Regions from separate parts of the Marinomonas epiphytica genome, predicted to be linked through region 1. Evidence: predicted binding sites of a transcription regulator. Region 1 holds the regulator's gene; each other region holds the start of a gene.
What was found. Region 1 encodes sigma-54, which starts transcription at its own class of promoters, with help from an activator protein. Its sites were predicted from a motif close to TGGCACNNNNNTTGCTNT; they were not measured.
Positions count from the first base shown of each region.

Region 2: a site for sigma-54 is predicted at 1,037-1,054, ahead of ACYVGZ_RS03560 (nitrate reductase). Genes of this name have one in related genera too.
Region 3: a site for sigma-54 is predicted at 2,145-2,162, ahead of hpxO (FAD-dependent urate hydroxylase HpxO). Genes of this name have one in related genera too.

Region 1 covers NZ_BAAGVX010000002.1:196,760-202,182, forward strand. The annotation lists gene lptA (lipopolysaccharide transport periplasmic protein LptA) at 1-62, shown strand, start outside; gene lptB (LPS export ABC transporter ATP-binding protein) at 63-788, shown strand; gene ACYVGZ_RS01455 (RNA polymerase factor sigma-54) at 860-2,347, shown strand; gene ACYVGZ_RS01460 (PTS sugar transporter subunit IIA) at 2,365-2,814, shown strand; gene ACYVGZ_RS01465 (HPr family phosphocarrier protein) at 2,825-3,094, shown strand; gene mgtE (magnesium transporter) at 3,100-4,452, shown strand; gene yjgA (ribosome biogenesis factor YjgA) at 4,459-4,995, shown strand; gene ACYVGZ_RS01480 (carbon-nitrogen hydrolase family protein) at 4,992-5,423, opposite strand, start outside.
Region 2 covers NZ_BAAGVX010000009.1:64,265-69,687, reverse strand. The annotation lists gene ACYVGZ_RS03560 (nitrate reductase) at 1-924, opposite strand, end outside; gene nirD (nitrite reductase small subunit NirD) at 1,155-1,478, opposite strand; gene nirB (nitrite reductase large subunit NirB) at 1,490-4,051, opposite strand; gene ACYVGZ_RS03545 (NAD(P)/FAD-dependent oxidoreductase) at 4,110-5,333, opposite strand; gene ACYVGZ_RS03540 (ABC transporter ATP-binding protein) at 5,345-5,423, opposite strand, start outside.
Region 3 covers NZ_BAAGVX010000029.1:88,695-94,117, reverse strand. The annotation lists gene ACYVGZ_RS08615 (EAL domain-containing protein) at 1-875, shown strand, start outside; gene hpxO (FAD-dependent urate hydroxylase HpxO) at 930-2,102, opposite strand; gene uraH (hydroxyisourate hydrolase) at 2,294-2,650, opposite strand; gene puuE (allantoinase PuuE) at 2,781-3,692, shown strand; gene uraD (2-oxo-4-hydroxy-4-carboxy-5-ureidoimidazoline decarboxylase) at 3,705-4,223, shown strand; gene ACYVGZ_RS08590 (AEC family transporter) at 4,310-5,236, shown strand; gene ACYVGZ_RS08585 (GntR family transcriptional regulator) at 5,249-5,423, opposite strand, start outside.

The DNA of each region.
Region 1 (5,423 bases):
AAACGGATACTGGTCGCGTTTCTATGACCCTGCAACCCCAAGCAGCACAAGATGAGAACTAAATGGCACTATTAGAAGCAAAGAACCTCGCTAAAAGCTATAAGAAGCGCCAAGTCGTTAAAGATGTCTCTTTGGCGGTTGAGTCTGGTCAAGCCGTTGGTCTACTCGGACCGAACGGCGCAGGTAAAACCACCTGCTTTTATATGATAGTCGGCATGGTCACAAATGATGCAGGCGGAATTTTCATTGACGGCCAAGATGTTACCCATAATGCGATGCATACACGCGCCCAAAAAGGCATTGGCTATCTACCACAAGAAGCGTCAATTTTTCGAAAAATGTCTGTCGAAGACAACATTCTGGCCATTTTAGAAACCCGCAAAGACCTAAACAAACAGCAGCAACAAGCCAAACTTGAATCCCTACTAGAAGAGTTTCATGTTACCCACATTCGAAAAAACCTAGGTATGGCTCTATCAGGTGGCGAACGACGTCGAGTAGAGATTGCTCGTGCCCTCGCCATGAACCCTAAATTTGTATTGCTGGATGAACCTTTCGCTGGGGTCGACCCCATTTCCGTTGGGGATATAAAGCTGATCATCAAACACCTTCAAGAAAGTGGCATTGGTGTATTAATTACCGACCATAACGTAAGGGAAACGTTAGATATTTGTGATAAGGCGTATATTGTCGGTAACGGCCATATTATCGCTTCTGGCGACGCCGAGACGGTTATTAATAATGAGCAGGTAAAAAAGGTGTATCTTGGCGACGATTTCCGTCTATAACCCTTATCATTATTAGATAAAGAGAGTAGTATGCATATCTTGTTCCAACTTAAATTACTAAGTGTTGCTCTATGAAGCAGTCGTTACAATTAAAAATCGGTCAACAACTGACGATGACCCCTCAACTGCAGCAAGCCATTCGCTTGTTACAGTTATCCACCTTAGATTTACAGCAAGAAATCCATGAGTTTCTTGAGTCTAACCCATTGTTAGAAATCGATGATGAACTGGCAAATACTCCTGCCGAAAACAACAGTATCGAAAGCAAAACCGAGAAAAAGACCGACGAGAGAAGCACTGAAGCTGAATCCAACCCTGAGGAAGCACGACTTGAATCCGAATGGACTGACAGCATTCCAGAAGAGCTTTCGATAGACAGTAACTGGGACGACACCTACCAAAATTCAGCCTCAGTAAGTGATGTGTCAAGCTTTGAAGGGGAAAGTGACTTTGAAAGTCGCAATGCCCCAGAAGAAAATATTCAAGACCATTTAATTTGGCAGCTTAACCTAACTCACATGTCTGACCGTGACATTGAAATTGCCTACGCCATCATCGAATGTGTTAAATCTGATGGTTATTTGAGCATTTCTACGGAAGAAATTTGCGAAGCTTTAAGTGCTGAACTTGAAGAACTCGAAATTGACGAAGTCATTGCCGTTCAACATCGACTACAACGCTTTGATCCGGTTGGTGTGTGTTCAATCGATTTACGTGACTGCTTACTCGTACAATTAGAAGCGTACCGAGATCACCCTTTATACAAGAGCACACACAATTTAATAGACAATCACTTAGGCCTATTAGGTAGCCGAGATTTTGCCCAATTAACTCGCAAAACAAAGCTCAAAGAAGCGGCTCTAAAAGAAGTTGTGACGTTAATTCAACAACTCAACCCGCGCCCAGGCTCTGCGGTAGACAACTTAAACACGGATTATGTGATTCCTGATGTCAGCGTAAAAAAGATAAAAGGTACTTGGCAAGTTGAGCTCAATAATGACGCCCTTCCTCCCGTAAAAATTAATGAAACTTATTCAGCCATGGCCAACACGGCAGCGAAAAGTGAAGATGCCACCTACATTAAAAACTCACTGCAAGAAGCGAAGTGGTTCATTAAAAGCTTACAAAGTCGTAACGAAACCTTATTGAAAGTCGCCAGCTGTATCGTGAACCGACAAATTGACTTCTTCGAACTTGGCGAAGAAGCAATGAAACCCATGGTTCTTCATGATGTCGCGGAAGAAGTAGGCATGCATGAATCCACGATATCGCGAGTTACGACACAAAAGTTTATGCATACACCCAAAGGTATCTTTGAGCTGAAATACTTTTTCTCAAGCCATGTTAACACGGCTTCTGGTGGCGAGTGCTCCTCAACGGCTATTCGTGCAATGATTAAAAAGCTCGTGGCTGAAGAACCCGCACAGAAACCCTTGAGTGACAATAAATTAGCAAACACCTTGGCCGACCAAGGCATTCAAGTTGCTCGCCGAACGGTAGCGAAATATCGTGAAGCGATGAACATCCCACCCTCAAACGAACGTAAACGACTGATTTAAACGGATACTATAAAACCATGCCATTGGATACCCTACTTAAAGCTGATTTGGTTTTTGCAAAAAAAGATATTGTAAGCAAGAAACGCGCTCTCGAAAATTTAGCTTGCATCGTTGCAGACCGTTTGCATTGTGAAGAAAGTGCGGTGTACGACGCCTTACTTAGCCGAGAAAAACTGGGCAGTACCGGTATTGGCTCTGGCTTAGCTATTCCCCATTGTCGGCTAGATACTGCGAATCGCTCTGCGATTGTGGTAATGTCATTACAAGAAGCGATTGACTTTGATTCTATTGATAGAAAACCCGTTGATCTTATTTTCGCTTTAATCGCACCGCCACATGAATGTAATCATCATTTGGCAACATTAGCGCAAATAGCAGAACTTGCTCAATCACCAGAGGCATTGGACAAATTACGAGGGGCTCAGGATGATGAAGCCCTCTATATGACCTTCAAATCTCTGTTATAAAGGAAGGCCTATGCAAAAAACATCCATAACTATTATCAACAAGCTGGGACTGCACGCTCGAGCTGCTGGCAAGCTCATTGAAACCACTACACGTTTTTCTTGCGACATTACCATTGAGAAGGACGGTCGTAATGTGGATGGCAAAAGCATCATGGCAATGATGATGCTAGCGGCTAGCAAAGGAACTCAGATCACCATTAAAACTAACGGTGATGATGAAACGGAAGCGCTCGCGGCCATTGTTGCCCTCATTGAAGACAAGTTCGGGGAAGACGAGTAACCCCTATGTCTGAACAAAGCACCCTACAACATCTGCAAACCGTTACCGACTCTCTTGAGTCCGGTAAAACCATGCAGATTCGTTACCTTCTTAATGGTGCTTTACCGGCTCAAGATGTTGCTCGCCTATTGGAATCGTCTCCTCCTAAGGAACGTAAGCTTCTCTGGGAGCTTATTGATTCACAAAATGAAGGTGAAGTACTTCAGTACCTGAATGAAGATATCAGTCTTACCTTCTTAAAAGAAATGGACACAGAGCGTGTTGTTGCTGTGTCTGAGAATTTTGAAAACGATGACTTAGCCGACTTACTTCAGTATCTACCCGAAACGGTTGTAAAAGAAGTTCTTGCGTCCATGAGCGCGCAAGACAGAACTCGCGTTGAAACACTGCTTAGCTACTCAGAAGACTCCGCAGGCGGTTTGATGAATACGGACACCATTACGGTGCGCCCCAACATCACCGTTGATATTGTCTTCCGTTATTTACGCCGCCATGAAGAGCTGCCTGATATGACAGACAGCATCTTGGTAGTAAGCCGCTCCGATCGCCTGCTAGGCTCGTTACCCATTACTAAGTTATTAGTTGCAGATGCCGATACCCGAGTTCGGGATATCATGGAAACCGAAATCACTCCTTTGCACGCCAACACGCCTGTTAGTGATGTAGCCCAGCTGTTCGAAAAAATGGATTTAGTGTCCGCCCCCGTAATAGACGAAGAGAGCCAAAAGCTCTTGGGCCGTATCACCATTGATGATGTGGTCGATGTTATTCGTGATGAAGCAGAACACTCCATGCTTAGCATGGCAGGCCTTGACGACGATGAAGATACTTTCTCGCCCATCATGAAAACCACTCGCCGCCGGGCGGTATGGCTAGGGATCAATTTAATTACTGCGTTCACTGCTTCCTATGTAATTGGCCTGTTTCAAGACACCCTCGACAAAGTTGTCGCCCTCGCCATACTCATGCCCATTGTTGCCAGTATGGGTGGAATTGCCGGCTCTCAAGTATTAACTCTCGTTATTCGAGGCATCGCACTGGATCAAATCGGTCCGACAAACGCACGCTGGCTACTGAACAGAGAGCTCATTGTTGGTATGATTAATGGTATACTCTGGGCCACTGTCATTGCAGCACTTACCGCAGTGTGGTTTGATGATATTCAAATCGCCTACATTATTGCAGGTGCGATAGTAATAAATCTTTTATTTGCCGCCCTAACAGGCACTCTATTACCACTGTTACTCAAAAAACTTGGTATTGACCCCGCTCTGGCTGGCAGTGTAATTCTAACAACCGTAACCGACGTTGTAGGCTTTTTGTCCTTCTTAGGACTGGCCACTATTTTCTTAATATAGGTTCCCATGACTGATTTTGATCAATTTGATAACGAAGAAGACCTCCCGAAAAGTAAAACCCAAATCAAAAGAGAAATGGAGGCCTTACAAGTACTAGGCAAGAAATTACTGTCTCTTAGTAAAGGACAGCAAAAGAAGGTTCCTATGTCGGATACTCTGCGTGATGCCCTTGCAGAGGCCGACCGCATAAAGCAACATGAAGCCATGCGCAGACACTTACAGTACATTGGTAAAATCATGCGCACCGAAGACCACGAAGCCATTGAGCACCAGGTCGCGTTATTTGACACTACCTCTGCAGCTTACAACAAGCTTTTTCATCAACTGGAACAAACCCGTGATACCTTGATCGGTGAGAACAGCAAAGCCGCGTTGTCAGACTACTTAGCCGAACACCCTGAACTTGAAGACATTCAGCAATTGCGTCAATTGATTCGCGCCTCACAAAAAGAAGTACAAAAAGGGGCCAATACCACCAACCGCAAAAAGCTATTTCGCTTTTTAAGAGAAGCCCAAGAAAAAAAATTGGGACTTAGTGACTAAACCCCAATTCTACGATGAAGCTGGCAGGGCATTTTATCTCTCACCCTGACCACTTCATTCGTGTCTATTTTTGCTACAAAATAGCCCACGCGCTCCCCTAACCCAGCTAATTTTTCACCATAAGGCGAAAAAAGCACACTGTGACCGTAAGTTTGGCGCTTCTCATTATGCCAACCACATTGATTAACCCCTAAAAAGTAGCATTGATTCTCTATAGCCCGTGCGGCTAGGAGTGTTAACCAATGAGCTTTCCCCGTCACATAGGTAAAAGCGGCAGGCACAAGGATTAGCTGAGCCCCTGCTTGACTAAGATCGCGATAAAGCTCAGGAAAACGCAAGTCGTAGCAAATACTCAAGCCCACCTTAACACCATCAATATCAATTAGAGTGGGATGCCAATCTGCAGGCTCAATAAAGTTAGACTCTCG
Region 2 (5,423 bases), on a different contig from region 1:
GGCATTACATTTATCCACTCCCGATGACGACTGATTGACCCCCTGGGAATAAAAGCTAATAGTCTTAGGTGTGTTTTGCCACCAGTTAGCTAGCTGTTGCAAATCTTTTGAAGACACACCGCAAAAGTCAGCGGTGGCCATTAAAGAAGGGGTCGCAGCCTGAGCTGCTGCTAGAGCTTGATCAAATTGGTTGGTATGCTCATCAACGTAGTTTTGATCTAACGCACCACTTTGCACTGTATCAACAAGCAAATAAGAAAATACCGCAGCATCTGTGCCCGGTTTAATCGCCAAATGAAGGTCAGCAATATCACAAGTGGCTGTTTCTCTAGGATCAATTACCACCACTTTCATATTAGGTCTTTTCTGTTTGGCAGCACTAATACGCTGATACAGTATTGGATGCGTCCAAGCGGCATTGGAGCCTACCATAATAAGTAAGTCACACTCTTCAAGGTCTTCATAACAGCAGGGCACGGTGTCAGAGCCAAATGCGCGCTTATAGCCCACCACTGCAGAAGCCATGCACAAACGAGAATTGGTATCCACATTAGCAGTGCCTATGAAGCCTTTAGCCAACTTGTTAGCCACATAATAGTCTTCCGTTAAGATCTGACCCGACAAATAAAACGCAAAGGCATCAGCCCCATGATCCGCCACCACTTGTTGTATTTTGTTGGCTATGCCTTCAATGGCTTGATTCCAGCTGACTTGTCGGCCACCTATTGATGGGTGCAATAACCTGTCATCACTGTGAAGAGTTTGGCTTAGACTACTACCTTTTACACATAACTTGCCAAAGTTAGCTGGGTGGCTTTCATCACCTTCAACAGGAGGCACAGGAGCCCCCGTAGGGACAGTGACCTTGACGCCACAGCCAACACCACAATATGGACAGGTTGTTTTTTGACTCATTGTTGTCATAAGTACTTCCTTGCAACAAAAAAAGCCCAATGTCCTTGTGAAAGGACATTGGGCTTCGTTGCCGATTTAGTATTCTCTGTTATGAATCGCCTTTGATTCAGTTAATCAAAGAAATGCAATAAACAAGCCAACAAATAGCTAGATACATATCGCTTTTTGGTTGTTTATCCTACTTTAATGGGCCAAATAGGTGCTAATTTCTCAGTTATGCACTATGAAAAAGCCCTACCTCAGGTAGCAATGTAGACTTGCTCTCCTTCTACTTTTATAGGCCATGTTTTCAGCTGGTAGTCTTCTTCAACGCACTCGCCACTATCCAATAAAAAGTGCTGCTTATATAGAGGGCTAGCAACCGACCACTGGCCCGCTAAGTGAGTCACTAGACCACGAGATAAAACGTTTGCTTTCCCAATGGGGTCCCAATTAGACACGGCAAACACCTGCTGTTCATTGTCAGGGACATAGAACAAAGCGACTTGTTCACCAGCGACCATAGCTGCTACCCCAGCCTCTACGATAAGGTCATTCTTAGTACACAATAATTGCCATTGCATGGTTTGCTCTCCTATCCTACTTTTGCAATTAACTCGAGTTTTTCAGACTCAGTTGCAGGGCGTATTTGATCTCTTTCTTGCACAAAGACCACATTGTCATCTTTACCTTCGTAGTTAACAAACTGGCGGAAGCTCTTCAGGGCTTGTTCATTCTCTAACGTGGTTTTCCACTCACATTGGAAGGTGTCAACAATCAAGGCCATTTGGCGTTCAAGCTCATCACCAATACTTAGCCTATCTTCAATCACCACCTCTTTTAGATAATCCAGCCCACCTTCTAAACTCTCCATCCAAACAGAGGTTCGCTGCAAACGATCTGCTGTCTTGGTGTAGAACATTAATATTCTGTCTATATATCGAATTAGGGTGTCATCATCTAAATCATTAGCAAACAAATCCGCATGGCGCGGTTTCATTCCACCATTACCGCACACATAAAGGTTCCAGCCCCCTTCTGTTGCAATCACACCAATGTCTTTACTTTGTGCTTCCGCACACTCACGAGTACAACCTGAAACGGCGAATTTAATTTTATGAGGGGATCTTAACCCCTTATAACGATTCTCCAATTTGATAGCCATGCCCATACTGTCATTTACCCCATACCGACACCAGGTGCTACCAACACAAGATTTTACCGTTCGTAACGACTTACCATAGGCTTGGCCTGTCTCAAAGCCAGCGTCAATCAACTTACCCCAAATTTCAGGCAGCTGATTTAAAGTTGCCCCAAATAAGTCGATTCGTTGCCCCCCTGTAATCTTGGTGTATAAACCATAATCTTTTGCTACTTCCCCTAATACAATCAGCCTCTCAGGTGTGATCTCACCGCCAGGAATACGTGGCACAATGGAATATGTACCATCTTTTTGCATGTTGGCGAGAAAGCGGTCATTGGTATCTTGTAGGCTGATATGCTCTTCTTTAAGTACATATTCATTCCAGACACTAGCAAGAATGGAACCCGCAGCCGGCTTACATATTTCACAACCATGTCCTTTACCATGCTTTTCAAGCAGCTCGGCAAAGGTTTTAATACCTTCCATTTTGACGATGTTATACAAATCTTGTCGAGTGTAAGCAAAGTGTTCACAAATGTCGGTGCTGACTTCCACACCTAATGATAAGAGCTCATTATCCACTACTTTTTTCAACAAGGCGGCACAACCACCACAACCTGTAGCCGCCTTAGTAGAGGATTTAACATCGCCTACTGACAGACAACCAGAAGCAACAGCATCACTAATATCTTGCTTAGTAACATTATGACAACTACAAATAGAAGCAGTGGCCGGTAAACTTTCCACCCCTAACGCCGCTGGGGCACCATCCATACTCGGTAAGATAAGACTTTGGGCTTGTTTGGGGAGCTCTATTCCATTGAGATAATATTGCAAAAGCGAATCGTAGAATGAGTTATCGCCTACTAGTACGGCACCTAATAACTTGCTGCCGTCTTCCGATACCACCATTTTCCTGTAGGCTTGACTTATTTCATCTTGATAAACAAATATTTTACAGCCTTGGGTCTGGCCATGTGCATCACCGATGGATCCTACATCACAACCTAATAGCTTGAGCTTGGTACTCATATCAGCACCTGTAAAGCTTTCGGCGGTATTGGCATCAAGTAGGTGCTTAGCCGCAATTTTGGCCATGGTATAACCTGGGGCAACCAAGCCAAAAATACGATTATTCCAAAGAGCACATTCGCCAATGGCATATATATCGCTGTCACTGGTCAAACACTGATTATCTATCACAATGCCACCACGCTCACCCAATGCCAAACCTGATTGTTTTGCCAAAGCGTCTTGCGGTCTGATTCCTGCAGAAAATAAAATCAAATCGGTTTCTAAGTAGGAGCCATCCGCAAAATTCATGCGATGCACGTGTTCTTCACCCGCCACGATTTCTTTCGTTGCGGTATCTGTGTAGACTTTTACTTCAAGGTCTTCAATCATCTCCTTGAGTACAGAGCCTCCCTTTTCATCTAACTGCACCGGCATGAGACGCGGAGCAAATTCCACCACACTGGTTTCTAAGCCCAAACTTTTCAAAGCATTTGCTGCTTCAAGCCCGAGTAAGCCACCACCCACCACGGTGCCTTTTTTGACCTGCTTAGCACACGCTTGAATGGCATCTAGGTCCTCTAAGGTACGGTAAACAAAGGTATTGTCTCTTTCATGGCCAGGAATAGGAGGAACAAAAGGATAGGAACCCGTTGCCAGTACCAGCTTATCGTATGAAAGACTGTCCCCCTGGGCCAACTGCAATGATTTCTCACTGGTATTAATGGCAACAACCCGGCTGTTAGTAAAATAACGAACACCGTTATCATCGTACAAACTGCCATCTGTCATCGCTAAGTCTGCAGCACCTTTACCGGTAAAGTACTCACTAAGATGGACACGGTCGTAAGCAAGGTGTGGCTCTTCCCCAAATACGCTAATTTGATATAACTCATGGCCACCTTGAGCGATAAGCTGCTCTACAAAATGGTGACCCACCATGCCATTACCAACGACCACAACATGCGGTTTAACGGTATTGAAAGAAGTTGTGTTTTCCATGATATATCCTCTAGTGCTAACACTCGCCATAAGGCAATCTAATCACTATATTTTGTAGTTATGCGACTTTTGCTTGGCAGTAGGCCTCGCCAAAAATCAGTACATCTAACATATGTGAGACACGAGTTTGATTATGAATTAGCTGACTAAACCAGCTACCATCGGCGACGTTGCCATAAAGAATTGCGCCCACCAGCACGCCATCGTTGACGACCAGTTTGCGATAATGATTGGCACAGGTGTCCTGTAAATCAATACATTGATCACCTGTACTTGGGTGAACTCGCCCTACCGAATAGAGGTCCACTCCTGACACTTTTAATTTGGTTGCAACCGCTTCAATGGCAAAGCGATCTGTTTGACCCTGCAGAATGTTTAATAACACTTTTATCTGCGTCCATATTGGTGCTACCAACCCAAATGTTTGCCCAGCAAACTCACTGCATTCCCCTAACGCATAAATATGAGGGTCAGAGGTAAGCATGGTGTGGTCAATACAAATGGCTTGATTAACCTTTAAACCAGCTTGTTTTGCCAAACTTATTTGCGGGCGAATACCCGCGGCCATAATCACGTGATCACAGGGTATTTGCTGACCATTTGGCAAAACACAGTGGGTTACTAATCCAGACTCATCTTGCTTTAACTGCTCAGGAGAGGCGGATAATTGGAACTGCACACCCATTGACTCTAATTTTTTCTGCAATAACCGTGCCGAGGCCTGATCTAACTGACGATTCAAAAGCCATTCAGAGCGATGAAAAACCGTCACTTTTTGCCCTTGTTTTGCTAACCCTACTGCGGCTTCTAAACCAAGCAATCCCCCACCAATAACGGCTACAGCATGTTCCATGCTAAAATTTTGCATCCGCTCAACGTCATGCCAGTTACGAAACCCCATGACATTTGGCGCCTGACTACCTGGCAAAGGAATAATGCTGGCATCGGATCCTGTGGCCAGAATCAGCGTGTCATACTCCACACGCGAACCGCTTTTTAAGTAAAGACTTTTTGTGACTCGGTCAATGCGCTCAACTGGGTCATTAGCAATAATGTGAGCACCAACAGCTTGCATCGAGGCCACCTCAACCAAAGCCATTTGTTGCTCACTTATTTCACCCGCTAACAGACTTGATAGCATAATACGGTTGTAACCAACCTGAGGCTCTTTACCGATGAGGGTTACTTCATAGCGATCGGCGGACTGCTTTAATAACTCATCGGCAAACTTACTGCCAGCCATGCCAGCACCCACAATGACCAGTTTCTGTTTGGCTTCCATTGCATCAGCCTCTAAGCCGTTTCACGGGCTTGATTGGTTGATGTAGTGGCGCTTTTAGCCACACTAATAGGCTCTACTTTACGCTGTTTT
Region 3 (5,423 bases), on a different contig from region 1:
GCTTATTCATCTGGTTGGCGACAGGGTATCTTCGTTATATGAAAAGAGCGATACCTTACCGTTTGAAAACAGCCTTAAATACTGACCATATATACCCTTTATATCAGCCTAAAGTTGCCTTACGCTCAGGGCAAATAGTGGGAGTAGAAGCATTAGCAAGGTGGCATGACTCAGTGCTTGGGCAAGTGCCTCCTGATGTGTTTATTGACCTTGCAGAGGAGCTAGGGATTGTGGCGCAAATTTCTCGCCATATTGCGCGCAAGTCATTAACAGAATTGTCTGGTATTCTTAAAGAGCAGCCAAGTTTCACGTTAAGTTTGAATGTATCGGTTAAAGACATGCAAGATGATAGCTTTTTAGACTTTATTGATGGTGAGACCACAAGGTTGGGAATTAATTCTAAACAGGTAATATTAGAAATAACCGAGCGTAGTGCTGCTGAGAATAACGCCTTATCGCAAATGACGCGAGAATTTACCAAACGTGGTTTTCAAATATCCCTAGATGATTTTGGTACTGGGTTTTCAAATTTATCTTGGTTAACCAAGCTTGATTCCAATGAGATTAAAATTGATAAAATGTTTACCAGTTGTATTGGAAGCAAAGCTGTTGGCCTCATGACCTTAAATGGTATTTGTCGGCTTTTAGAGAACTTTCAAATGTCTACGGTATTTGAGGGAATAGAGACGCAAGAAGAACTGGATTACATTTTGGAGCATTCACCAGATGCAATAGGACAAGGTTGGCTATTTGCCAAAGCAATGCCTGTCAGTGATTTAAAAGCGCTATTAAAGCGTAACACTGTACTTCATGACATGCCGAGAGCCTCGTGCAATTCGTTAAAAAATGACTCGCTCATGGCAGTAGGGGAATAGGCTTTGATCATAACAAGGCTGAATCTACCTTGCTATGATCAAAGTCAGGTTCTTTTAACCGAGTGGACCTTCGACAATGGTGGTGGTTAATCCTGCAATAATGTTTTCACCTGATTCTTGTTTTAGGTCATCGTACCAGGCTTGAGTTTCTTGCATATCTTTCCCGTGGGTAACATCACAGCGCTTACGAGCTTTAAGGACCAGGTCTTTAACTCGTCCCTTGCGCTGTTCTTGGTAGTCTTTTAGCGCCATGGCGATGGTGTTAGGATTCAGGTTAGATAGTTTAGCAATACACTCACCCAGGACCACAGCATCTTCCATGGCTGAGCAGCCCCCTTGTCCTATATCAGGGGTAGTGCTGTGAGCAGAATCACCAAGTAGAGCGATATTACCTTTTACTAGGGTGTCAAAGGGCTCTATATCATGAATTTCGACTCGGTTAGTGGTGCTTGGATCGAGTTGCTCGATTAACTTTTGTACGGGCTCCGACCAACCTTTAAAATACTGCTTTAAATCGCTTTTCAGCGTTTCTCGATTCTGCTCTAAGCCGACTGGTAAAGGCACATCAAAAAAGAAATAAAAACGTCCGCCAGCAATGGGCATTACAGAAACGCGTTTACCTTCACCAACAAAGGTTGTCCATTGGTTAGCAGGGGCTATATCCGTATCTATGTCGACCAACCCGTTCCAATTTACATAGCCGGCGTAGCGTCTTTCAGCTTGGTAACCAGTTACATAGGAGCGAGTGACAGAGCGGGCTCCATCGGCGGCTATCATAAAATCTCCACTCGCTTGGCTGCCGTCAGTAAAGTAGGCAACTACCTTTGAGTCGATTTGCTCAACTTTCTCAACGCGTTTACCAAAGTGAATTTTTTCTTTGCCCCAGTGATCTATCATCATGCTTTGTAGGCCTGCCCGTGATACTGGGCAAGGTCGTTCACCAACAGCTTGAATTAATGGGGCAAGGCTGAACTGGGTCATAGGAACACCAGAAATGCCGTCGTGGTAGGCCATGAAGTGCATAGGTCCACCTAGCTCATCCATAATATGTGACATGCCTAAATGATTCATGCATTTCACACCGTTAGACCATATTGATAAAGCAGCACCAACGGGTTTAATTTCTTTTACAGCTTCAAAAATTTCGCATTCAATGCCTTGTTGTTTTAATGCTGCAGCTGCTGACATGCCACCAATACCTGCGCCAATCACGAGTGCTTTCATCATCTTGCTCCTTAACACAATTTGAACTAATCAATTGCAATATAAGGGGCAATTTTTGTGCCATAAAAAAGTTCTGAATATCTGTCTTTATTAGGTGCTGTAGATTAACCTCAGCGCCTATGAGCGGCCTTTTGGTGCAGGCAGAGGTTAATGTGCTTCAAATTGGTGACTCATATTGACCAGTTGGTTAGTTATTAGCTGCCTCGGTAGGTGCTGTAAGAATAAGGTGATACCAACAGTGGGATATGGTAATGGGCACTTTTGTCAGAAATACCAAAGCGAATCACAATAGTGTTTAAAAAACTGGGTTCTGTGTGCTCAATTCCTTGCTTGGCGAAATACTCTTCAATATCAAATTCCAATTCATAAATACCAAGTTCAAAGTTTTCTTTCTCTAGTAGTGGGGCATCACAGCGGCCATCATGATTCGACAGGCTTGTGTTGATTAGTTGTTTGCCATGAGTTTCTTCAACGCGAAATAAGCGGATGTTAACACCAGCGGCAGCGATTCCTTGAGTGGTATCAAGTATGTGTGTAGTGAGGTAACCCATATTCATGTCCTGTATTGCCAGTTCAAATAAAATGTGCCCAATTTTTGCAGGGTAACATGTAACGCATCAATTTTTATGCCATAAATGTTGAATGATAAAGAGTACGATCTGAATAATAAGAGGAATTTAAATGTCATCATACCCACGTGACCTAATTGGTTATGGAAATACACCGCCTAACCCTAAATGGCCTGGCAAAGCGAGAATTGCGCTGCAGTTTGTGCTTAACTACGAAGAAGGTGGGGAAAACTGTATTTTGCATGGAGATCCAGCCTCAGAGGCCTTTTTATCAGAAATGGTCGGTACGGATGCCCGAGAAGGGGTTCGGCATATGAGTATGGAATCCATATATGAATATGGTAGCAGAGCAGGTGTGTGGCGAATACTGAACTTGTTCCAAGAAATGGACATACCTTTGACTGTTTTCGCCGTTGCTATGGCTCTAGAACGGCACCCAGACGTAGCCAAGGCTTTTAGCCAAGCAGGTCATGAAATCTGTAGCCACGGTTACCGATGGATAGATTATCAGTATATTGATGAAGATACTGAGCGCCAACATATGCATAAAGCCATTGAAATCATTGAGCGATTAACCGGCCAAAGACCATTAGGCTGGTATACCGGCAGAACTGGTCCAAACACTCATAAGCTAGTGGCCCAAGAGGGCGGTTTTTTATATAACGCAGACGATTACAGTGACGATTTACCATTCTGGAAGCTAGTCGATGATAAACCGCAGTTGATGATTCCTTATACCCTAGACACAAACGACATGCGCTTTGCTGCATTACAGGGGTTTAATACAGGCGAACACTTTTTCCAATACTTAAAGGATGCCTTTGACACCTTATATGCAGAAGGTGCGCACTCTCCTAAGATGCTTTCTATAGGTTTACATTGTCGACTGATCGGACGGCCTGCACGTATTGCTGGATTAAAACGCTTCTTACAATATGTCAGACAACACGAAGATGTCTGGTGCTGTCGCCGTATTGATATAGCAAGACATTGGCGTGAGCATTTTCCCTACGACAACAAATAACAAGGCAGAGTAATGAGCAGCGAAAATTTTTTGCAAAAAATGAATCAGAAAGAGTTTATTGAGACGTTTGCTGGAGTCTACGAGCATTCCACATGGGTTGCTGAGCAATTGTGGCGTGCGCATTGTGAGCACCCTACTGGCTATTTATCATCAATTGAAAAAGTGACAGAGCAAATGCAGGCTATTGTGAATAATAGCTCGCAAGAGCAAAAGTTAATCTTATTGAGAGCTCACCCTGATCTAGCGGGAAAGGCGGCTATTGCAGGGGACCTAACTAAGGAGTCGAAAGCAGAACAAGCTGGGGTTGGCTTAGATCAATGCAGTGAGGAGGAATTTGCTTACTTTTTACAGCTTAATAATCGTTATCGAGAAAAATTTGGCTTTCCTTTTATTATGGCGGTAAAAGGCGCCACAAAAGACCAAGTAATAGCAGGTTTTGAAACTCGAACGGATAATGATTGGCAAGGGGAGTTTGATACCGCGATGGCGGAGGTGCATAAAATTGCAGCTTTTCGTCTTGCCGATATCTAAGCTGAAACCGTAAATTATGTTGAGAGCCGTGCAATAAGTTACTATGTATTTTATAATGTATACTTTATATTTTGTGAAGTCTTACTGTGCTATCAATCATAATAACAATACTGCCTTTTTTTGGTTTTGTATCTTTAGGCTATCTGCTCAAAAGGGCTCATCTTGTTCGAGTTGTTTGGCAAAAGCGGTTAACCTGGCTTGTCATGTATTTAGCTCTGCCCGCTGTTTTACTCAGTAAGCTAACTACCACAGAGTTCAGCGATTTGTTTGATGTGCCTTTTTTGCTAGGCTATCTGCTGTCGCTTTCTGTCATGCTGATTGTGTGTTACTTCGTGGCGTTCAAATTGTTAGTCACACAGAGAAAACAGGCTCTTATCTTTGGCTTAGGGAGTGTTTATGGCAACATTGGATTTTTAGCCATTCCAGTTTTAACGGCAGCGCTAGGCGACTGGATATCCGTGCCCCTGGCACTGATTTTAACCCTTGATTTACTCGTGCTTCTGCCTGTTAGTGCATTCTTGCTGCAATGCCTAGGCCAAGACCTAAACACTTCTCAATCAGCTTTTCAGGCCTTTAGAAAGTCAATATTAAACCCCCTAGTGTTGTCCATCCTAATCGGTGTAATGGTGTCGTTATTGAAATTAGAGCTCCCAGCCTTCTTGTATCAATGGCTAGAACATTTAGGAGCATTTGCCGGGCCTGGTGCCATGTTTTTGGTGGGAGTTGCATTGTCAGGGCAATCTTTAGGGGGGCGTATTAGGGTGCCTTTGATGATCTCAACTTTTAAACTGTTGATTTTTCCTTGTGTGGTCTACGGGATCATGGCAGCCGTTGGAGTGACTGCAGCCTGGCAAGTGGCAGCCACGCTAGGAGCAGCGATGCCTTGCGCTGCTGTGCTAGGGGTGATTGCAGAAGAGCATAATTCACTTGCCGTTGAAGCCTCTTCAGCGGTATTACTGACAAGTTGTGCATCACTAGTGTTGGTGCCACTGGCGATACATTTAACTCTATAAGGTCAAGAAGGTTTAAATATTATTAAGGCCGTATTTTTGCAAAAGCGCTATGAGCATGTTGCCGCTTTTTTCTCTATGACTATGGTGGATTTGACGAGCTTGTTCGGCTTCGCGGTTTTCAATTGCAACGACAAGGTCTAAATGATCTTGGTTAGAAGAGGTGGGCTTAGGACGAATTTTCAACGTA